Regions from separate parts of the Sphingobium sp. SG1 genome, predicted to be linked through region 4. Evidence: riboswitches for the same ligand, from Rfam matches in the RefSeq annotation. Region 4 holds a riboswitch; each other region holds the start of a gene.
What was found. Region 4 has a riboswitch for cobalamin ahead of AC0KVN_RS15660 (cobalamin biosynthesis protein CobG). Riboswitches for the same ligand answer to the same signal wherever they lie in the genome.
Positions count from the first base shown of each region.

Region 1 (5,522 bases), on a different contig from region 4:
TGATCGGCTGACCCTGGACGCCGGCCAGAAGCAGCGCATCGCCGATCTGGAAGCCGCCTTCGCGCAGCGCAAGGCGGCGCTCGACGCGGAAATGCGCGCCGACAATCAGCGGCTGGCTGCGGCGATCGCCGCCGAACATGGCTATGGCCCGCGCGTCGCCCAGGCGGTCGACCGGTCGCACCAGGCAATGGGCGAATTGCAGAAGGAAACATTGAAGCACATCTTCGCGATGCGCGGCGTGCTGCGGCCCGATCAGGCCGCGCTGTTCGACGCGGCCGTCGTCAAGGCGCTGACCCAGCCCGTCGGGTGATAGCCGACGATCCCGATGATGCCACGCTGGCGGCGCAGGCCCTGGCCGGGCGGCAGGCGGCCTATGGCGCGCTGATGCGGCGGCACCGCGACGCCGTCTATCGGCTGGCCCGCGGCCATGTCGGCGATGCGGACGCGGCAATGGACATCGTGCAGGAAAGCTTCGTCGCCGCCTTTGCCGCGCTCGCCCGCTATGATGGACGCCGGCCCTTTCGCGGCTGGATCGCGCGGATAACGATCAACAAATGCCATGACTGGGCGCGCCGCCGTGCCGTCCGTCGCTTCTTCAGCTTCGCCCGGCCGATCGAGGATGCCGCCCATGTCGCGGACGCCGCGCCCGATCCCGAACAGGCGGCCCAGTCCCGCGCCGGCGTCGCCCGGATCGAGGCGGCGGTGGCGGCGCTGCCGGTGGCGCTGCGCGAGGTGGTTTTGCTGCGCGGGATCGAGGGCATGAGCCAGGCCGAGGTCGCGCAGATATTGGGCGTGACCGAAAAGGCGGTGGAAACCCGCCTTTACCGCGCCCGCAGGCAATTGCAGGAGATGTTGAGGGAAAGCGACGCGAACCGCGTATAGAGCAGCATGACCGACCTGCCTTCCCTTCCTCTCGACCGCCGCAGCTTGATCCGGGGTGGCGCCGCGCTTGCACTGGCGCAGGCCTTGCCCGGCTGGGCCGCCACCGGCACACATGGCGCGGCGCAGGGCGCGCTGTCGGGCGAGACGATCGCGCTCAGCATCGGCGACGGGCATTTTGCGACCGGCGGCCGATCGGCCCATGCGATCAGCGTCAATGGCGGCACGCCCGCGCCACTCATCCGCCTGCGCGAGGGGCAGGATATCAACATCGCCGTCACCAACCGGTTGAAGGAGGATAGCTCGATCCACTGGCACGGGCTGATCCTGCCCTTCCAGATGGATGGCGTGCCGGGCATCAGCTTCCCCGGTATCGCGCCCGGCGAGACCTTCACCTATCGCTTCCCGGTGCGGCAGGCGGGCACCTACTGGTATCACAGCCATTCGGGCATGCAGGAGGCGATGGGCCTCTATGGGCCGATCATCATCGATCCCGCCGGCGCCGATCCGGTGGCCTATGACCGGGAGCATGTGATCCTGCTCGCCGACTGGAGCCCGGTTCATCCGCACAGGCTGCTGCAAAGGCTCAAGCAGATGGGCGGCTATTACAACATGCAGCGCCAGACGCTGGCCGGGTTGCTGGCGGGGAAGGACCAGGCCCTCAAGGACCGCATCGACTGGGGCGCGATGCGCATGGACCCGACCGATATTTCCGACGTCACCGGCGCGACCTACAGCTATCTGGTGAACGGCATGGGCACGGCCGAGAACTGGACCGGCCTGTTCGCGCCGGGCGAGCGGGTGCGGCTGCGCATCATCAACGCGTCGGCGATGACCAATTTCAATATCCGCCTGCCCGGCCTGCCGATGACCGTGATCCAATGCGACGGGCAGGATGTGCAGCCGGTCGAGACCGACGAGTTCCAGATCGGCATTGCCGAAACCTATGACGTGATCGTCCAGCCCGGCGAGGCGAAACCCTATGCGCTGATTGCCGAGGCGATCAACCGGTCGGGCCTGGTTCGCGCCACCTTGGCGCCGCAGGCCGGCATGGTCGCGCCCGTGCCGGCCCGGCGCGCCCGGCCGCTGCTGGGCATGAAGGACATGGGCATGGACATGGGCGGCATGGATATGGGCCAGGACGGGGTGATCGACCTCAGCCAGCCGGCCAATGATGCCATGAGCGGGCATAGCATGAAGATGCGCGACAAGTCGGTCGCGCCGGGCGTGAAAATGGGGCCGGGCGTCGCCACCCTGTCGCCGATGCCGGCCGATCGCACCGCCGACCGGCCGACGGGGCTGGAGGATGTCGACCATCGGGTGCTGACCTATGCCGATCTGCGGTCGCTGACACCGAACACGGACCTGCGCACGCCGACCCGGTCGCTCGACATCCACCTGACCGCGAACATGGAACGCTATATGTGGTCGTTCGATGGGGTGAAGCTGTCGGAAGGGGCCGAGCCGATCGCCTTCCGTCATATGGAACGGGTGCGCGTGACCCTGATCAACGACACGATGATGCCGCATCCCATCCATCTGCACGGCCATTTCTTTGAACTGGTGACCGGCGAGGCGGCGCATAATCCGCGCAAGCATACGGTGAATGTGCTGCCCGGCGGCAAGGTCAGCTTCGACCTCACCGCCGATGCGCTGGGCGACTGGGCGTTCCACTGCCATATGCTGATGCACATGCATGCCGGGATGATGCGGGTCGTGACGGTCCGCCATGGGGAGGATGCAGCATGAAGCTGATCGCGCTCCTGCTGCTCGCCGCCGCTGCGCCGGTGCAGGCCCAGACCATGGACCATAGCCAGATGGACCATGGCGCGATGGGCCACAGTATGCCCATCACCGATGCTGCGATCCCACAAGGCACGGCCCCGCCGGTGCCGACCGATCATGCCGCCGACGCGCTCTATGACCCCACCGCCATGGCCCGCGCCCGCGCGGCAATGATCGCGGAAGGGGGCGGCATGACCTATTCGCAATGGATGCTCGATCGGCTGGAATATCGCGCCGGCAAGGGCGCGGATGGCTATGCCTGGGAGGGCGAAGGCTGGATCGGCGGCGACATCAACCGCTTCGCGGTCAAGAGCGAGGGCGAGGGAGCGTTCGGCGGATCGCTCGAACGGGCCGAGGTGCAGGCGCTCTACAGCCGGGCGATCGACCCCTGGTTCAACCTGCAGGCGGGTGTGCGGCAGGATTTCGGCGAAGGGCCGGACCGCAGCTATGCGGTGATCGGCATCGACGGCCTGGCGCCTTACTGGTTCGAGGTCGGGGCCGAAGCCTTTCTGTCGACCAGGGGCGACGCCCATCTGCGGCTGGAGGCGAGCTACGACCAGCGCATCACCCAGCGGCTGATCCTGCAGCCCGCTGCCGAGTTCAATCTGGCGGCGCAGGATGTGCCCGAACTGGGGATCGGCGCCGGCCCGTCCGATATCGAGCTTGGGCTGCGGCTGCGCTACGAGATTGCCCGCGAATTCGCGCCCTATGTCGGCATCAATTGGGAGCGCAAGCTGGGCGATACGGCCGATTATGCCCGTGCCGCCGGCGATAGGTTGTCGGCCACCAGCCTGGTGATCGGCCTGCGCGCCTGGTTCTGAGAGGCGCTTGCAGCCCGCCTGATATTCGATTATCGATCCCGCCGATCCTGCGCCGCACGGCATGGGATCATGATCGCGCCGGTGTCCCGAAAGGGGCTTAATAGGGAATGCGGTGCGGACGGGTGACTGTCCAAATCCGCAGCTGTCCCTGCAACTGTAAGCGGTGAGCGCGATGTACATGTGCGGACGGCAGAATGACCGATCCGCCAGCCACTGGGCCGGACGCTAAATCCTGCGAGGCCTGGGAAGGCCGTGCATCAAGCGATGACCCGTGAGCCAGGAGACCTGCCGGCGTCTGGTCGCTCTTGCCTTGGTCCAGGGGATGGCCGCGGCACGGTAACTTCCGTCTGAGCGACGAACGAGCGGCTGGGGCCGCTGCGACAAACGCGCGTCGGTTGCCCTTGGGCGCCCGGCCGGCGCGTGTGTCGGACGTTCGCGTGCGTGCCGCTCGTGAAGGTTGCCCCCGCCCGTCGAACGCGGCGCCGGATGGGGGAATAAATGAAGTCCAATATCGTTTCACGGGCCGCTCTGGCCCTTTCGCTTGCCTTTGCCTCGCCGGCTCTGGCCGATGAGGCGGAGGGCGACAGCATCGTCGTCACCGGCACCAGCCTGGAAGAGACGCTGCCGCAGCAACTGTCGCGCTATGGCCATGCCATCGAGGTCGTCACCGATACGCAGATCCGCGATGCCGCCGCGATCGACACCGCCCGCGCGCTCGAAGCGGTGCCGGGCCTGTTCATCCGGTCGCAGTCCGGGCCGTTCAGCTATGTCGACATCGCGCTGCAGGGTTCGCGCACCAAGGATGTGCTGTGGACGATGGACGGCATTCGCCTCAACAACCGCCTTTATGGCGGCACCTCGCCCAACGACACCATGGCCGCCAGCATGATCGAGCGGATCGAGGTGCTGAAAGGCGGCGAAAGCCTGTTCTACGGCACCCAGGCGGCGGCCGGCGTCATCAATGTCGTCACCCGCGATTTCAGCGACGATCTGGGCGGCCAGGTCAATGCCAGCCTCGACAGCTTCGCCGGCACCAGCCTGGACGGCTATCTGCGCGGCGCGATCGGCCAGCATCGCTTCGTCGTCTGGGCCAATCGCAGCCAGTCGGACGGCTATCGTCCCTATGACGTGATGCAGCCCAGCGCCACCGATCGCGCGCGCGGCTATGATCTCTGGTCGGCGGGCATCAAATATCAATATGATATCGCGCCGGACCTGCGCCTCAACGCGCTCTACCAGCATACCAAGGCTGATCTCGACAATATCAGCGCGACGCGGACCAGGCAGAGCCGCAACGACCGGAACGAGGAAGTGGCCAGCCTGCGCCTCGACTATACCGGCGAGGATGGCGTGCAATTCTTCCTCAAGGGCTATTTCCACGACTGGAAGACCGCCTATGTCCAGATCCGCAATCCCATTCCGGCGGGGCCGCCACAGGTCATCTACCCGGCCGGCACTTTCTGGGGCTATCAGGATTATGGCGGCAGCGCGGTGGTGCAGCTCAACATGCTGCGCGGCATCGACACGCTGATCGGCTATGATTTCCAGAGCTTCAACGGCCGCGACGACGTCCTGCTGATCGCGCCGACCGATGAACAGGTCCATGCCGGCATCTTCCAGCTGCGCACCAATGACGAATTGTCGAGCAAGGCGCGGATCGCCGCGGGTCTGCGCTACAATAAGGCGAAGGGATCGGAAAAGACGATCTGGAACGTGTCGGGCCGTTATGATGTCAGCGACGCGCTGTTCGTGGAGGCCAATGGCGGCACCTCCTTCGTGCTGCCCGACGCCTCGCAGCTTTATGGCAATGATCCCTGTTGCGAAGTCGGCAACCCGAATTTGAAGCCCGAGGAGAGCCTGAACCTCAACGCCGCGCTGGGCGGCGCGCTGGCCGGCGGAGCGATCCGCTGGAAAGCGACCTGGTTCAACCGGCGCATCACCGACCTGATCGACACGACCTATGATGATCCGGCCTTTCCGGAAGGCACCTATATCAACGTTCGCGACAAGGTGCGGGCCAGGGGTGCCGAGCTGGAG
Region 1 covers NZ_JBVVOJ010000004.1:181,376-186,897, forward strand. The annotation lists gene AC0KVN_RS11600 (periplasmic heavy metal sensor) at 1-310, shown strand, start outside; gene AC0KVN_RS11605 (RNA polymerase sigma factor) at 307-882, shown strand; gene AC0KVN_RS11610 (copper resistance system multicopper oxidase) at 889-2,628, shown strand; gene AC0KVN_RS11615 (copper resistance protein B) at 2,625-3,485, shown strand; cobalamin riboswitch at 3,548-3,792, shown strand; gene AC0KVN_RS11620 (TonB-dependent receptor plug domain-containing protein) at 3,984-5,522, shown strand, end outside.
Region 1: another riboswitch for cobalamin. It lies ahead of AC0KVN_RS11620 (TonB-dependent receptor plug domain-containing protein); the one in region 4 lies ahead of AC0KVN_RS15660 (cobalamin biosynthesis protein CobG).

Region 2 (5,522 bases), 190 kb from region 4:
GCCGCGCCCGACAGACCCAGCATGCCGCCGACCAGCAGGCCGATCGCCATGCGCGGCAGGCGCAGGTCGATGATGATCGCCCGCGCCACCATGTCGCCGCCGCCCGCCAGCACCGCCAGGATGCGGGCCGGCGCCATCGTCACCGATCCCAGCGCGACCGACGCGATCGCCGCGACCAGCAGCAGGGCGATCAGCCCCGGCAGCAACAGAGGATGCCGCCGCCCCTTAGAAGCGGACACGCACGCCGCCATAGGCCGACCGGCCATAGGTGCCATAGCCATAGGCGGTGGCGTAATCCGCATCGAACAGATTGTCGATCCGGCCATAGACTTCCAGATGATCGCCCACGGGGAAGGACGCGCGCAGCCCGGCCAGCGCATAGCCGTCGAGCCGGCGCGCGTTGGCCGTGTCGTCATAGCTGTCGCCGACCATGGTCAGTGCCGCGCCGGTCGACAGGCCGAAGGACCAGAGATAGTCGGCCGACACACTGACCGCATTGGCGGCGCGGCGCGGCAGGCGATTGCCGTCGGTGGCCCCGCCCGATCGATCGCGCGCATCGACATAGCTGTAGGATGCCGCCACCGTCACCGCCTCGACCGGCTTCAGCGTCAGCGTCGCTTCCACGCCCTTGGCGCGGGTCCGGTCCAGATTGCCATAGATGTAGGTCGCATAATCATAGTTGATCTGGTTGCGGGTATCGCGCCGGAAGGCGGTCAGCGACAGCACCGCCTTGTCCCCGTCCAGGCTCTGGTCGAAGCCGATATCATAGCTTTTCGACCGTTCCGGCCGCAGCGCGCTGTTGCCGCTATAGGTGTCGTAGAGCTGATAGAGCGACGGCGCCTTGAACCCCTCGCCATAGGAGAGGCGGATATTGGTGGCGCCGGCGTTGGGCGTGTAATTGGCGTTGGCGCCAAAGGTGGTCGCGCCGCCGAACTGGCTATGATCGTCATGGCGCAGGCCCCCGGTGACGGCGAGGCCGGCAAGCGGCTTCACCACCGCCAGCGCATAGACGCTGTCGATGTTCGCCTTCGCGCTCGCTATGTCACCAAAGCCGAAATACTCATAGTCCGGCCGCTCATGCTCATAGCCGAAGATCAGCCTGGCCTGATCCACCGGGGCATAGACGCCCTCATATTCGAAGCGCAGATTGGTACCCGAATAGCCATAATCCGGGTCGGTGCCGCGCACGAAATAATAGTCGCGGTCGTTGCGCATCCAGGTCACGGCGGCACGATTGGTCAGCTTGCCGTCCAGAAGCGCCAGGTTGATCCCGGCATAGCCGACATATTGGTCCAGCTTGCTGACATCGCTGCTGTCGGCCGGCGCGCCGAAGAAGCTGTCATAGTCGAGATCGGCATGGATATAATAGCCGCGCAGGTCGAGGCTGAGCGTGTCGGAAAAGGCGATCTTCAGCTTGGCGTTGGTGGCGATATTCTCATAGCCATCCTTCTCCACGCCGCCGAACGACCGGCCGACCGAGGAAATTCCATCGGTGTTGAAATAGGCGACGCCGACGCCGCCCGACACCGCGCCGCGCGTGCCGGACACATCGGCCTTGGCATTCAGCGTGTCGCTATAGCCATAATCGGCCGAGGCATTGACCTCGAAACCCTCGCTCGGCGCGCCGGTCATCACATTGACCACGCCGCCGATCGCCTGGCTGCCATAGACGACCGAGTTGGAGCCGCGCAGCACTTCGATCCGGCGGATGTTGCCGGTCAGCAAATGGCCGAAATCATAGCCGTCGCCGATGCCGCTCGGGTCGTTGACCTTGACCCCGTCGATCAGCACCAGCGTCTGGGTCGTCTCCGCCCCGCGCAGCGACACGCCGGTCACGCCGCCGGTGGAGCCGTTGCGGCTGAAACGGACGCCCGGCGTGGTGGCGAGCAGGTCGACGACATCGACCGCCTGGCGCGTTCTGATCGTGTCGGCATCGATCACCGTGATCGCCTGGCCAACCTCGTCGCGCGGCTGCGCAATGCCCGAAGCGGTGACGACGATATCGTCATCCTGTGCCAGATCCTGGGCCAGTGCCGGCGTAGCGGCCAGCAGCGCGATCAGCGAAATCCCCAACATCTTCATTTTATCGTCCCCCGGCGTCCGTCGATTTGGAACCGGGGCGTCCGCGCGAACGGTCGCTGCGTGAGGATCGGGAAGACGCCAGCGCCCCGCCCCACGCACCGATGCGGCCCCGGCCGCCATGGGCGTCGCTCGACGGAAACACCGCGCCATGGCCATCCCCTGGGCCAGGGCAAGAGCGACCAGACGCCGGCAGGTCTCCTGGCTCGCGGGTCAGGGCAGCGATGCGCCAGCCTTCCCGGACCTGTCGGTCCAGTGGCCGGTTCCGGCCCTCCCCTTTTGAAGAGCTTGGGAACCCTGCGCATCGCGCTCACCGCTTACAGTTGCAGGGACAGCCGCGGATTTGGAAGGGCTGCGCCCCCCGCACCGCATTCCCGTTTTCAGCCCATGCGGGCACCGGCGCGATCATGCGCGTCCGGGGCTTTCGATCACCCCGGCGCGCGGCCCCCATAAGCCAAAGCACAAGCCCTGCCAAGCGGGCCCGGATCGCCCCGGCGGATCGTTGCGCGGCGCCGGCGGGCGGCTATGCAGGGGCCTCTGACCCAAGGAGCCGACATGACCGATTCGCTTGCTATCACTGCCGCCGACGTCGCCGATGCCGCGCGGCTGATCGCGCCGGCGGCGGTCCGCACCCCGCTGATCGAGAATGCCGCGCTCAACGATTTGTGCGGCCGGCGCGTGCTGGTGAAGTTCGAGGGCGCCCAGCATAGCGGATCGTTCAAGTTCCGCGGCGCCTATAACCGCCTCGCCCGGCTGAACGATGCGGAGCGGGCGGCGGGCGTCGTCGCCTGGTCCTCGGGCAATCATGCCCAGGGCGTCGCCTTTGCCGCGCGCCTGCTCGGCATTCCCGCCACGATCGTGATGCCGGCCGATGCCCCGGCGATCAAGACCGCCAACACCCGTGCGCTCGGCGCCGAGGTCGTCCCCTATGACCGCTTCACCCAGAGCCGTGAGGCAATCGCCACCGCCCTGGCCACCGAACGCGGCGCAACGCTGGTCCCCTCGTTCGACGATCCCTTCATCATCGCCGGCCAGGGCACGATCGGCCTCGAAATACTCGACCAGGCCCAGGCCGCCGGCGCCGACCTCGCACAGATTCTCGTCTGCTGCGGTGGGGGCGGGCTGGTCGCGGGCACGGCCACGGCGGTCAAGGCCGCCCGCCCCGACATCAGCGTCTATGCGGTCGAACCCGCCGGCTTCGACGACACGGCTCGCTCGCTCGCCAGCGGCGTGCGGGAAAGCGTCTCGCCCGACGCACGCAGCATCTGCGATGCGCTGCTGGCGCCCAGCCCCGGCACGCTGACCTTCCCGATCAACCACGCCCTGCTCGCCGGCGGCCTGGTCGTCAGCGACGATCAGGTACGTGACGCGATGCGCTTCGCCTTCACCACGCTCAAGCTGGTGGTCGAACCGGGCGGCGCGGTCGCGCTCGCCGCCATGCTCGCCGGCCTCGCCCCAGCGACCGACGGCGCCACCGCCCTCGTCATCTCCGGCGCCAATGTCGATCCGGCCGCCTATGCCGCGATCATCGGCGGCCCGAACGCCTGACCGCTGGTCTTTTGCCCCGTCCCGCACTAAATGCGGCGCCATGATGAGCCGCTTTTCCAAGATGCATGGTCTGGGCAATGATTTCGTCGTGATCGACGCGCGCCAGGCGCCGGTCGCGATGACGGAGGCGCGCGCCCGCGCCATTGCCGATCGCCATGCCGGCATCGGCTGCGACCAGTTGATCGTCATCGGCTCCCCGCAAGCCGGCGATCAGGCCGACGTGTCGATGCTGATCTTCAATTCCGACGGTTCGGAAGTGGAAGCCTGCGGCAATGCCACCCGCTGCGTGCCGCTGTTCGTCGGCAAGGACGTGCTGATCCGCACCAGGGCCGGGCTGCTCGACGCCAAGGGCGTGGACGGCGGCGCCAGCGTCGATATGGGGGCGCCCCGCTTCGACTGGGACGCGATCCCGCTTGGCTATCCGATGGACACGCTGACGATGTCGGCCAGTTGGGAAGACCTGCCCGCGCCGGCCGCCGTCAATGTCGGCAACCCGCATGTGATCTTCTTCGTCGAGAATCTGGACGCGGTCGATTTCGAACGCCTCGGCCCGCTGATCGAGCATGACCCGCTCTTCCCCGCCCGCGTGAACGTCAATTTCGCGCAGGTCGTCGGCCCGCAGCATCTGCGCCTGATCGTCTGGGAACGCGGCGCCGGCCTCACCCGCGCCTGCGGCACCGGCGCCTGCGCCACCGCCGTCGCGGCGATCCGGCGCAAGCTGATGGCCGGCCCGGTAACGGTCAGCCTGCCGGGCGGCGACCTGGAGATCGACTGGGCACCGGGCGGCACGATCCGCATGACCGGCCCCGCCACCCATGTGTTCGACGGCGAGGCGGACTGGGACCGCTTCTGACCGTGGCCGGTCCCGACATCATCACCCTGGGCTGCCGGCTCAACATCGCGGAAAGCGAAGCGATCCGCGAAATGGCCGGCGCACAGGACGACCTGATCGTCGTCAACAGCTGCGCCGTGACGGCCGAGGCCGTGCGCCAGACCCGGCAGGCGATCCGCCGCGCCAGGCGAGACCGCCCCGACGCCCGCATCCTCGTCACCGGCTGCGCCGCCCAGACCGAACCCCAGACCTTCGCCGCCATGGCGGAAGTGGACGGCGTGATCGGCAACCGGGAGAAGCTGGAGGCAGCCGCCTTCGCCCCGGTGGCGGATAAGGTCAACGTCTCCGACATCATGGCCGTGCGCGACACCGCGCCGCACATGGCCAGCGCCTTTGCCGAACATGCCCGCGCCTTTCTGGAGGTGCAGAATGGCTGCGATCACCGCTGCACCTTCTGCATCATCCCCTATGGCCGGGGGAACAGCCGCTCCGTCCCCGCCGGCGCGGTGATCGACAAGGCGAAGCAGCTGGTCGATGCGGGCTATAGCGAGATCGTGCTGACCGGCGTCGACGTCACCAGCTATGGCCCCGACCTGCCGGGCAGCCCCTCGCTCGGCCAGCTTGTCGAACGGCTGCTGCGCCATGTCCCGGACCTGCCTCGACTGCGCCTCTCCTCGATCGACAGTGTCGAGATTGACGAGCGGCTGTTCGACCTCATCGCCCATGAGCCACGGATGATGCCGCATCTGCATCTCTCGCTACAGGCCGGCGACGACATGATCTTGAAGCGCATGAAGCGCCGCCATGCCCGCGCCGATGCCGTGCGCATCGTCGATCGGGTGAAGGCTGCCCGCCCGGACATCAGCATCGGCGCCGACATCATCGCCGGCTTCCCGACCGAGGATGACGCCATGTTCGCCAACAGCCTGGCGCTGGTCGCCGATTGCGACATCGTCCATGGCCATATCTTTCCCTATTCGCCGCGCACCGGCACGCCGGCCGCGCGCATGCCCCAGCTGGATCGCACGACCATCAAGGCGCGCGCCGCGCTGCTGCGCGATGC
Region 2 covers NZ_JBVVOJ010000006.1:58,881-64,402, forward strand. The annotation lists gene AC0KVN_RS14670 (FecCD family ABC transporter permease) at 1-239, opposite strand, end outside; gene AC0KVN_RS14675 (TonB-dependent receptor plug domain-containing protein) at 226-2,082, opposite strand; cobalamin riboswitch at 2,254-2,495, opposite strand; gene AC0KVN_RS14680 (threonine ammonia-lyase) at 2,635-3,627, shown strand; gene dapF (diaminopimelate epimerase) at 3,668-4,480, shown strand; gene mtaB (tRNA (N(6)-L-threonylcarbamoyladenosine(37)-C(2))-methylthiotransferase MtaB) at 4,483-5,522, shown strand, end outside.
Region 2: another riboswitch for cobalamin. It lies ahead of AC0KVN_RS14675 (TonB-dependent receptor plug domain-containing protein); the one in region 4 lies ahead of AC0KVN_RS15660 (cobalamin biosynthesis protein CobG).

Region 3 (5,522 bases), on a different contig from region 4:
ACCGTCAGCCAGATCGTCACCCATCATGCGTCCAATGGCTGCAATCTGATGCCCGGCGATCTGCTGGGCAGCGGCACCATCTCCGCCCCGACGCGCGACGGCTATGGTAGCCTGATGGAAATCAGCAGTGGCGGCCGCGAGCCGATCAGCCTGCCATCGGGCGAGACGCGCAGCTTCCTGGAGGATGGCGACGAAGTGACATTGCGCGCGACCGCGTCGGCCCCCGGCCATGTGTCGATCGGCTTTGGCGAATGCCGCGCTATGATCGTGCCGGCGCGATGAGCGATCTCACCCTTCATGGTTATTGGCGGTCGAGCGCGAGCTATCGCGTGCGGATCGCGCTGGCCCTGAAGGGCGTCGACTATGCACAGGTCACCCATGACCTGCGCAGTGGCGCGCAGCGGGCGCCCGACTATCGGGCGCTGGCGCCGCAGGGGCTGGTGCCCGCACTGGTCGATGGCGACAGCGTGCTGACGCAGAGCGGCGCGATCCTTGAATGGATCGAGGCACGCTGGGCGCAGCCGGCCTTGCTGCCCGCTGACCCCGGCGATGCCGCGATCGTCCGTGCCATGGCCGGCATCATCGCCTGCGATATCCATCCGCTCGGCAATCTGCGCGTGTTGCAGGCGCTGCGGCAGGATTTCGGCGCCGATGAGGATCAGGTCCGCGCCTGGATCGCCCGCTGGACCGGCGAGGGGCTGGCCGCGCTCGAAACATTGGTCGCGCGCCATGGTGGCACCCATGCCTTCGGCGACGCGCCCAGCTTCGCCGACTGCCATATCGTGCCCCAACTCTACAATGCCCGGCGCTTCGGCGTCGACCTGACGCCCTTTCCGCGGCTGTGCGCCGTGGACGCGGCGGCATGCGCGCTCCCCGCCTTTGCCGCCGCGCACCCCGATCGCCAGCCCGACGCGGACGCATGAGCGACACTGACACGCGCCTGTTCGCGACGCCGGCGGGCGTGCGCCTCTGCCCGATCGAGCAAATCGCCGACGGCAAGGCACGCAATTTCGTGCTGCAGATGCGCGCCGGCCGCTTCCATGGCTTTGCCGTGCGGGATGGTGACCAGGTCAGCGGCTTTGTCGATCAATGCCCCCATGCCGGCCTGCCGCTGGCGCAGCAACTGGACGATTATCTGACCCCGGATGGCAGCCATATAAGATGCAGCTGGCACGGGGCCCTGTTTCGCCGCGACGATGGCGTCTGCGTCGGTGGGCCATGCGTCGGCCAGCGCATCGCACCCTGGCCGCTCAGCATCGCCGATGGCTGGATTGTCACCGCTGCCCAAAGCGACTAGGAACCGGCCCAGGGACGGCGCTTCGCATCGTCCCGACATGATCGCGCCGGTGCCCCCACGGGGGCTTAAAATGGGAAGGCGGTGCGGATGCCATGGCATCCAAGTCCGCAGCTGTCCCTGCAACTGTGAGCGGCGAGCGTGATGAACAGCGCCCTCCCCAGCCGGGAGGGCAGCCACTGGGCCGGACGCTAAATCCTGCGAGGCCTGGGAAGGCCGTTCCTCCCGCTATGACCCGCAAGCCAGGAGACCTGCCGGCGTTTAGGTCGCTCTTGCTTTGGTCCAGGGGATGGCCGGGGCACGGTGTTCCGTCTGAGCGACAGGTTGGCGGCTGGAGCCGCGCGGTCACGCATCTGCGGGCGAACAAGCGCCCGTCCGCGATGCCGGCCGGCCGTGCGTGCGCGCCCGGTTCGCTCCCGCCCCGGTTGCTCCGGCGCGCGAGTATTTGTCATGGCCAACACTGCATCTGCCAAGATTCCGACTACCGTCATCACCGGCTTCCTGGGCGCGGGCAAGACCACGCTGATCCGCCATCTGCTGGAAAATGCGAAGGGGCGCCGCCTCGCCCTCATCATCAACGAATTTGGCGATGTCGGCGTCGACGGCGAACTGGTGAAGGGCTGCAATGACGCCGCCTGCCCCGAAGAGGATATCGTCGAGCTGGCCAATGGCTGCATCTGCTGCACCGTGGCCGACGATTTTCTGCCGACCATGACCGCGCTGCTCGACCGGCCGAGCCCGCCCGACCATATCATCATCGAAACCTCGGGGCTGGCCCTGCCCAAGCCGCTGGTCAAGGCGTTCCAGTGGCCCGACATCCGCACCCGCGCCACGGTGGACGGGGTCGTCGCGCTGATCGACGCCGATGCGGTCGCCGCCGGCCGTTTCGCCACCGACGAAGCGGCGCTGGCCGCGGCGCGCGCCGCCGACCCCAATCTGGACCATGACAGCCCGCTGGAGGAATTGTTCGAGGATCAGCTTGCCTGCGCCGACATGGTGGTGCTGAACAAGAGCGACCTGGTCGATGCCGACACGCTGGCTGCAGTCGAGGCGCAGGTCGATGCCGAAACGCGGCCCGGCGTGAAGATCGTCCGCGCCGCTCATGGTGCGGTCGACATCGGCGCGCTGCTGGGCATCGTCGCCGCGGCCGAGGATGATCTCGACGCCCGCCCCTCGCACCATGAGGCGGAGGGCGAGGATCATGACCATGATGATTTCGACAGCTTCGTCGTCAGTGGCGATGCGGTTGCCGATCCCGACACGCTGGTGCAGGCGCTGTCCGCGCTGATCGCCACCCACGACGTGCTGCGCGTCAAGGGCATGGTCGCGGTCGCGGGCAAGCCGATGCGCCTCGTCGTGCAGGCGGTCGGCCCGCGCATCCAGCATTTCTTCGACCGCCCCTGGCAACCGCAAGAAGCGCGTCGTACCCAGCTGGTGGTGATCGGCCAGAAGGGGCTGGACCGCGCCGCGATCGAGGCCGACATCCAGGCCGTGCTCGGCTGATGCATCTTCTGTCCGCCACGCCGGGAACGATCAGCGACGGCGAGGAGGCGATCGACCTCGACCAGCCGCCCGGCGACATCGTTATCCTGACCGTGGCGGACAGCGATCTGGCCTGTTTCGCCGCTGCTGCCGCGCGCCTGCCCGATGATGCGCCGAGCGTGCGGCTGGCCAATCTGCTGCAGCTCAAGCATCCCTATTCGGTCGATCTCTATGTCGAGAAGGTGATCGCCAAGGCGCGCTTCGTCTGCGTCATCCTGCTCGGCGGCAAGAGCTACTGGCCCTATGGCGTGGACGAGATTGCGCAGGTCGCGCGCGAGCGCGGCATCGCCTTCGCCGCGATCGCCGACGGGCGCGAGGGTGATCCGGCGCTGGACCTCGTCTCCACCGTGCCGGCGGCGATGCGCGAGCAGTTGCGCGACTATCTGCGCCAGGGCGGCACAGCCAATGCGCTGTCCTTCCTGCGCTGCGCCGCTCGGCTGATCGGCGCGGATGCGGGCGAGCCCGACCATCCGCTGCCGATTGCCGACGCCGGCCTCTATCTGCCTGGCCATGACCGGCCCGGCGTGGCCGAATTGCGCGCGACCTGGGTCGAGGGGCGGCCGGTGGCGCTGCTGATCTTCTACCGCGCTTTGGTGGTCGCCGGCACGCTGAGCGCGGTCGATGCGATGGTCGCGGCGCTTGGCGCGCGCGGCTTCAATGTCGCCGCCGTGCATGTCCGTGCGCTGCGCGAGCCGTTCGTGCGCGACTGGCTAGGCGGGCTGCTGGCCGACATCGCGCCCGACATCATCGTCAATTCGACCAGCTTCGCCGCCTCCTCTTCGTCCGAGCCGCGCGTGCCGGGCATCTTGGAACAGGCCGATTGCCCGATCCTGCAGACCGCCTTTGCCGGGGTCGAGGAAGGCAGCTGGCGCGGGTCGGCCCGTGGCCTTGGCCCGCGCGACCTGGCGATGAATGTCGCCCTGCCCGAAGTGGACGGCCGCCTCTTCACCCGCGCCGTCGCCTTCAAGGCGGCCGAGCGGTTCGATGAACGCACCCAGTGCGGCATCGTCGTGCCGCGCGTGGCACCCGACCGGGTCGCCTTCGTCGCCGATCTGGCGCGCAACTGGGCGGCGCTGCGCCGCGCCGCGCCGGCCGAGCGCCGGGTCGCGCTGGTGCTGGCCAATTATCCCAATCGCGACGGGCGGATCGGCAATGGCGTCGGCCTCGACACGCCGGCCAGCGCTGCCGCGATCCTGTGCCGGCTGGGTGAGGCCGGCTATGCGATCGGCGACGCCCCGCGCGATGGTGCCGCGCTGATGCGGCTGATGACCGGCGGCGTCACCAATGATCGGGCGTCGATCGACCGGCCGGGCGAGGTCAGCCTGTCGCTTGATGTCTATCGCGCCGCCCTTACCGCTCTGCCCGACAGCGCGCGGGAGGCCATGGTCGATCGCTGGGGACCGCCGGAGGCCGACCCCTTCGTGCGGGACGGCGCCTTTCGCCTTGCCGTCCAGCGCTTCGGCCATGTCGCGATCGCGGTACAGCCGGCGCGCGGTTACAATATCGATCCCAAGAGCAGCTATCATGACCCAGCGCTGCCGCCGCCTCACGCCTATTTCGCCTTTCATGTCTGGCTGGCGCAGGATTTCGGTGCGCAGGCGCTGGTCCATGTCGGCAAGCATGGCAATCTGGAATGGCTGCCGGGCAAGGCGGTGTCGCTTTCGGCCGATTGCTTCCCCGAAATCTGCACCGGGCCGGTGCCGCAACTCTATCCCTTCATCGTCAACGATCCGGGCGAGGGGACGCAGGCCAAGCGCCGCATCGGCGCCGTCATCCTCGACCATCTGACCCCGCCGTTGACGCGGGCGGAAAGCTATGGGCCGCTCAAGCAGCTCGAAGCGCTGGTGGACGAATATTATCTCGCCGCCGGCATGGACCCGCGCCGGCTCGACCGGCTGCGCCGCGATATCATCGACCTCGCCCGCAGCCAGGGGCTGGACAAGGATGCGGGTGCCGCCGGCGACGATGACGACGCACTTGCCGCGATCGACAATTATCTGTGCGAGCTGAAGGAATTGCAGATCCGCGACGGGCTGCATGTCTTCACCGCCTCGCCGCAGGGGCGGCTGCGCCGCGACCTGCTGGTCGCGCTGGCGCGCACGCCGCGCGGGCTCGATCATCCGGGGCAGGCGTCCTTGCTGCGCGCGCTGGCCGATGATCTGAGGCTCGGCTTCGATCCGCTCGATTGCGTGCTGGGCGCGCCATGGCATGGGCCGCGTCCAGCGGCGCTGGCGGACTTATCCACAGACCCTTGGCGCACCCATGGCGACATGGTCGAGCGGCTGGAACTGCTGGCGGCGGCGCTGGTCGACGGCGCGGCGCCGGTCGGCCCGGCCAGCACCGCCGTGCTGGCGGCGATCGCCGATGATTTGGCGCCGCGCGTCGACGCCTGTGGTCCGCGCGAGGCGGCGGCGCTGCTGGCCGGGCTCGACGGGCGGTTCGTGCTGCCCGGACCATCGGGCGCGCCGACGCGCGGCCGGCCCGACGTGCTGCCGACCGGGCGCAATTTCTTTTCGGTCGATACCCGCGCCGTGCCGACCGCTGTGGCCTGGGATCTGGGCCAGCGATCGGCGCAATTGCTGGTCGACGATTATCTCCAGCGCGAGGGCGACTATCCCCGCGCCATCGCCCTGTCCGCCTGGGGCACGGCGAACATGCGCACCGGCGGCGACGATATTGCCCAGGC
Region 3 covers NZ_JBVVOJ010000009.1:62,324-67,845, forward strand. The annotation lists gene fahA (fumarylacetoacetase) at 1-282, shown strand, start outside; gene maiA (maleylacetoacetate isomerase) at 279-923, shown strand; gene AC0KVN_RS18430 (Rieske (2Fe-2S) protein) at 920-1,297, shown strand; cobalamin riboswitch at 1,328-1,567, shown strand; gene cobW (cobalamin biosynthesis protein CobW) at 1,745-2,797, shown strand; gene cobN (cobaltochelatase subunit CobN) at 2,797-5,522, shown strand, end outside.
Region 3: another riboswitch for cobalamin. It lies ahead of cobW (cobalamin biosynthesis protein CobW); the one in region 4 lies ahead of AC0KVN_RS15660 (cobalamin biosynthesis protein CobG).

Region 4 (5,522 bases):
TGGCATCGCCTGCGAACCATATCACGGGCGATGAAATAGACGCCCCTCGATATCATCCGCGATCATGCCCCGTCTGAGCAATCGCCCCGATCATAATCGCCAGGCCGACCACCGATCGACACCAGGGCGGCCACATGTTCCATTTATAGTGCGTCAACGAGAAGCCGCGCCACTGTCGAAGCAACGCGGCCTCCACACTTAAAAGCCAGCCTTGATGCCTAGCGCGTAATATTTGGGTCCGGCATTACCCTTGATGCTGAAGCGGGGGCCGAGCGGCAATCCAACCGTTCCATAAGGACGGACCTTATCACTGCTAAAGCGAACCCCGCCGCCAATCTCTGCGAAATGGGGGATCGAATAGGTGGCTTCGATCTTGCCGTAGGCCTTTACTGCCGTATCGTCACACTCGCTGTCTTTCGCGAACTGCCCCGTCTGACTATCCCGGCAGCGAGTCTGACCATTGCTGAAAGTATCCTCATAATAGCGATCATTGTCGCCCTTGTAGATGAAGGCACCCACTATAGGACGCAGAGCGAAGCGTCCGGCGGTTAAGGTGTAGCCAATGCCAAGCTCTCCACCCCAACGGTCGTGAGCGCGAGCAGCATTGGCCTCGATCATGACATCATTTGCCATAGCCGGAGCGCAAGGAAATGCGATTGCAGCAGCAATCGCTACAGCAGTATATTTCTTAATAAACAATATTACCCCCATAGCGCGAAATGCGCGGGGCGCCGATTAGAACAACACCTTCTGAAAACCAACCTTATTTCATACGGCTTTCAGCCGATAATCTCGCGGGGACTTAATCAACGCGAGACGTTCCGCGCAGGAACGGGACGAGGGCGCGTGAGCCCATGTCCTAGAACGCCCTTGCCTCCCTAGAAATCATTGCCGGTCCAGCAGGATCGTCGCGCGGATGATCGCTGCAAGACATCGCAACGGTTCGAATCCGGGCGCGTCCCTCGAACCAGGGCTACACCCAGGCGCTCCAGCCTGATAACGATGCTGCCATCGGCAGGCGCGAATCACGCGAAATCGGGGTAGCTTCAACGCTTCCCTCCCTCTCCGCCACGACTTTCCTGAGTCACGGTTTGTTCGTAATTTTTTGAACGAAAGTCGCTTTTACGGCTCTTTTTCTACAAAGCGACACTACAAAGATGCGATTGATAATGCATGTTCGAGCTCAGGCTTGAGCGCAATATCCTGCCGTGCCCACGCCGATAGGTGCACCGGATACCGTCGCTGCGCGATGCGCCCGTGATAGCTGGATGGGGCGTACTGTACGTCACCTCATCCTCTTCGCTTATTTCTACCCTGTGGCGCATTTGATATTGGCGCAGATGATCGAGGTCGACACGGATATGCGTCCGGGCGGTCCTGTCTGTCTATATTCCATATCTTGGCGAAGCCCGATGTTTCGACTAGGGCATCATCGGTGCGCCGGTTCATGCTGGTGCATTGCATAACTGACGCCGGTGTTCCGCAAGGAACTTAATCGGGAATGCGGTGCGGGGGCCTGGCCCCTTATTCCGCGGCTGTCCCTGCAACTGTAAGCGGATAGCGCGATGCACGAGCCCATGAGGGCAGCCACTGGACAGAGCGTCCGGGAAGGCGTGCATCCCGCAACGACCCGCGAGCCAGGAGACCTGCCGGCGTTTCGGTCGCTCTTGTCCTGACCCAGGGGTTGGTCATGGCACGGTCTTTCTTCCGTCTGGGCGGCGAAGCGTGTGGCTGGGGCTGCACGGCCGCGTGGTGTCGGGCGCCTGTCGCGCCTGCCTGCCGCCTCGCGCCGACCGGCGATGCCGGCAAGCCCCGCCTGGTTGCGTCCCGGCGCGCGGAGGATGTGCCTGTGAGCCAGACCGGCGCGGGCAGGGATAGGGCGACCGCGAACCATGCGGTGGCCCGCGGACCGGCCGTTCGGGGCTGGTGTCCTGACGCCTGGCGCCCGATGGCGGCGGGCGACGGGCTGATCGTGCGCGTGAAGCCGCGCCTCGGTCGTCTTTCGGCCGCCGACCTGGCGGCGCTGGGCGAAGCGGCGATCGCCCATGGCAACGGCCTGATCGACATGACCCGGCGCGCCAACCTCCAGATCCGTGGTGTGCGCGACGATAGCTGGCGCCCCTTGCTCGACCGCCTGCTCGACCTGGGCCTGGTGGACCGCGATGCCCGGCGCGAGGGCGCGCGTATGATGATGGTCGCGCCGGACTGGCGCGAAGGCGACGACAGCCATCGCATCGCCAGCCAGTTGCTCGATCGCCTGGACGAACTGCCGGACTTGCCGGGCAAGATGGGCTTCGTGATCGATGCCGGCGCCGCGCCGCTCCTGTCCGGCGAAGCGGGGGATTTTCGCATCGAGCGGGCGCGGGACGGCGGCCTGATCTTGCGCGCCGAGGGGCGGGCACAAGGCGTGCCGGTGGACAGCGGCGGCGAAGCGGATGCGCTGCTCGCGCTCGCCCGATGGTTCGTGGAGAGCAACGGCGCGCGCGCGGGGCGCATGGCCCGGCATGATGCGCCCCTGGCGGATTGGGCAACGGGCACGACAGAGGCGGCGTCGCCACGCCCGCGACTGGTCCCCGGCGCATGGGATGGCGGCTTGGCCTATGGCCTTCCCTTCGGCCGGATCGATGCGCGGCATTTTCTCGACGCGCCGGCCATGCGGCTGACCCCGTGGCGCATGCTGCTGGCCGAAGGACAACTGCCCGGCCTGTGCGCCGACGCGGCCGACCCGCTGATCCATGTGGAGGCCTGCCCCGGCGCACCTGCCTGTCCGCAGGCGAGCGTGGAGACGCGCGATCTCGCCCGCCGGCTGGCGCCCCATGTGGCGGGCCGCCTTCATGTCTCCGGCTGCGCCAAGGGCTGCGCCAGTTCGATGCCGGCCGATGTCGTGCTGACGGGGCGGGACGGGCGCTACGACCTGGCCTTCCATGCCCGCGCAGGATCGGCGCCCGTCCGTCCTGACCTCACCGCCACCGACCTTCTTGCCCATTTCGGAGCCTGTTGATGCCCCATGATTATGAGAGGGACGGCGCGGCGATCTATCGCCAGTCCTTCGCCACCATCCGCGCCGAAGCCGACCTCGGGCGCTTTGCTGCCGAGGAGGAACCGGTCGCAGTGCGCATGATCCATGCCGCGGGCATGGTGGACCTTGCGGGCCATATCCGCTTTTCGCCGGGCTTTGCAGCGGCGGCGCGGCAGGCCCTGATCGCAGGGGCGCCGGTGCTGTGCGATGCGCGCATGGTGTCGGAAGGGGTCACGCGCGCGCGCCTGCCCGCCGACAATGCCGTGCTCTGCACCCTGCACGACACCGCCGTGCCGGACATGGCGCGGGCGATGGGCAATACCCGATCCGCCGCCGCGCTGGAATTGTGGCGGCCGCATCTTGCCGGGGCACTGGTTGCCATCGGCAATGCGCCCACGGCGCTGTTCCACCTGCTCGACATGCTGGAAGATCCGGCCTGTCCGCGTCCCGCAGCGATCATCGGCTGCCCGGTCGGCTTCGTCGGCGCGGCGGAATCCAAGGCCGCTTTATGGGCGGCGCAGCCCGTGCCCTGCTGCGTCGTCGACGGGCGGTTGGGCGGCAGCGCGATTACGGTCGCGGCGATCAATGCGCTGGCGAGCCGCGCGGAATGAGCGGCACCGTCTATGGCGTGGGCCTCGGCCCCGGCGCGCAGGACTTGCTGAGCGTGCGCGCCGACCGGCTGGTGCGGAGCGGGCGGCATGTCGCCTATTTCCGCAAGGCCGGCCGGCCGGGGCAGGCGCGCCGCATCGCGCAGGGCATGCTGCGGGACGATGCGATCGAACTGGCGATGGAATATCCGGTGACGACCGAAATTCCGGTCACCGATCCGCGCTATAACGACTGCCTTGCCGCCTTCTATGCCGATTGCACCGGCCGGCTGCTGGCGATCGCGGAGGCGGGCGAGGATGTGGTCGTCTTGTGCGAGGGCGATCCCTTTTTCTACGGCTCCTTCATGCATCTGCACAGCCGGTTGGCGGGGCTGGTCCCGGTCGAAGTGGTCCCCGGCATCATGGGCATGTCGGGCGCGTGGAATGCGACCGGCCTGCCGATCACCTGGGGTGACGATGTGCTGACCGTCGCGATGGCAACCCTGCCGGAAGAGGAACTGGTCCGCCGCATCCGCGATACCGACGCGCTGGTGGTGATGAAGATCGGCCGGCACCTCGCCAAGCTGCGCCGCGCGGTGGCGGCGGCCGGGCGCAGCGATGAAGCATGGCTGGTCGAACATGCCGCCATGCCGGAACAGCGCGTGACCCGGCTGGCCGATGTCGACAGGGTCACGCCCTATTTCTCGATCCTGCTGATCCACGGCCAAGGGCGCCGGCCATGAATCTTGCGGCGGGAGAGGGCGGCTGGATCGCGATCGCGGGGCTTGGGCCGGGGGACGAAGCGCTGGTGACGCCGGAGGTCGACGCCGCGCTGGCTGCCGCGACCGACGTGGTGGGCTATATCCCCTATGTCGCGCGGGTCGCGCCGCGTGCGGGGCTGGCGTTGCATCCTTCGGACAATCGGGTGGAACTGGACCGGGCGGCCCATGCGCTGGAGCTGGCGGCGCAGGGGCGGCGGGTCGTCGTCGTCTCCTCGGGCGATCCGGGCGTCTTTGCCATGGCGTCCGCCCTGTTCGAGGCGCTGGAGGCCGGACCTGCCCACTGGCGCGACATCGACATTCGCGTGCTGCCCGGCATCACCGCGATGCTGGCTGCTGCGGCGCGTGCGGGCGCGCCGCTTGGCCATGATTTCTGTGCGATCAACCTGTCGGACAATCTCAAGCCCTGGTCCCTGATCGAAAAGCGGCTGCGGCTGGCGGCGGAGGCGGATTTCGCCATGGCCTTCTACAATCCCCGCTCGGCGTCCCGGCCGGAAGGGTTCGTGCGCACGCTGGCGCTGTTGGGGGAACTTTGTGGCGATGCACGCCCGATCCTCTTCGCCCGCGCCGTGACCACCGCGCAGGAGACATTGCATATCGTGCCGCTGGGGCAGGCGCGGGCGGACATGGCGGACATGCGCACCATGGTGATCGTCGGGTCGAGCCGGACCCGCATCATCGAGCGCGCGCGCGGGCCGATCCTCTACACGCCGCGCGGCATCCCCGACGAGGCGGCGGGATGAGCGATCCAGTCGAGCACATCCTCGGGCCGGTGGAATTCCTGCCGGTCGGGCAACGGGGGGCGGTCGATCATCAGCACGCGCAGGCCCAGCGCGCGCGCGGCGTCCAGCTTGGCGGCCGCGCCCGTGCCGCCGGCATTTTTGGCGACGATCAGGTCGATGCGATGATCCCGCAGCAGGCTTGTGTCGTCCGCCACCGTGAACGGGCCGCGATCCACGATCAGGGCATGATCGGGCAGGGGCGGCACCGCGTCCGGCGCATCCACGAAGCGCAGCAGATAATGATGCTGAGGCTGGGCGGCGAACTCCTCCACATGCATGCGCCCCAGGGCCAGCATGATCCGCTGAGGCGGGCCGTCGAGCACGGCCACCGCCGCTGTCATGTCCGGCACCGTGG
Region 4 covers NZ_JBVVOJ010000006.1:250,556-256,077, reverse strand. The annotation lists gene AC0KVN_RS15670 (excalibur calcium-binding domain-containing protein) at 1-34, shown strand, start outside; gene AC0KVN_RS15665 (hypothetical protein) at 199-699, opposite strand; cobalamin riboswitch at 1,457-1,668, shown strand; gene AC0KVN_RS15660 (cobalamin biosynthesis protein CobG) at 1,949-3,001, shown strand; gene AC0KVN_RS15655 (precorrin-8X methylmutase) at 3,001-3,630, shown strand; gene cobI (precorrin-2 C(20)-methyltransferase) at 3,627-4,349, shown strand; gene cobJ (precorrin-3B C(17)-methyltransferase) at 4,346-5,128, shown strand; gene AC0KVN_RS15640 (cobalt-precorrin-6A reductase) at 5,089-5,522, opposite strand, start outside.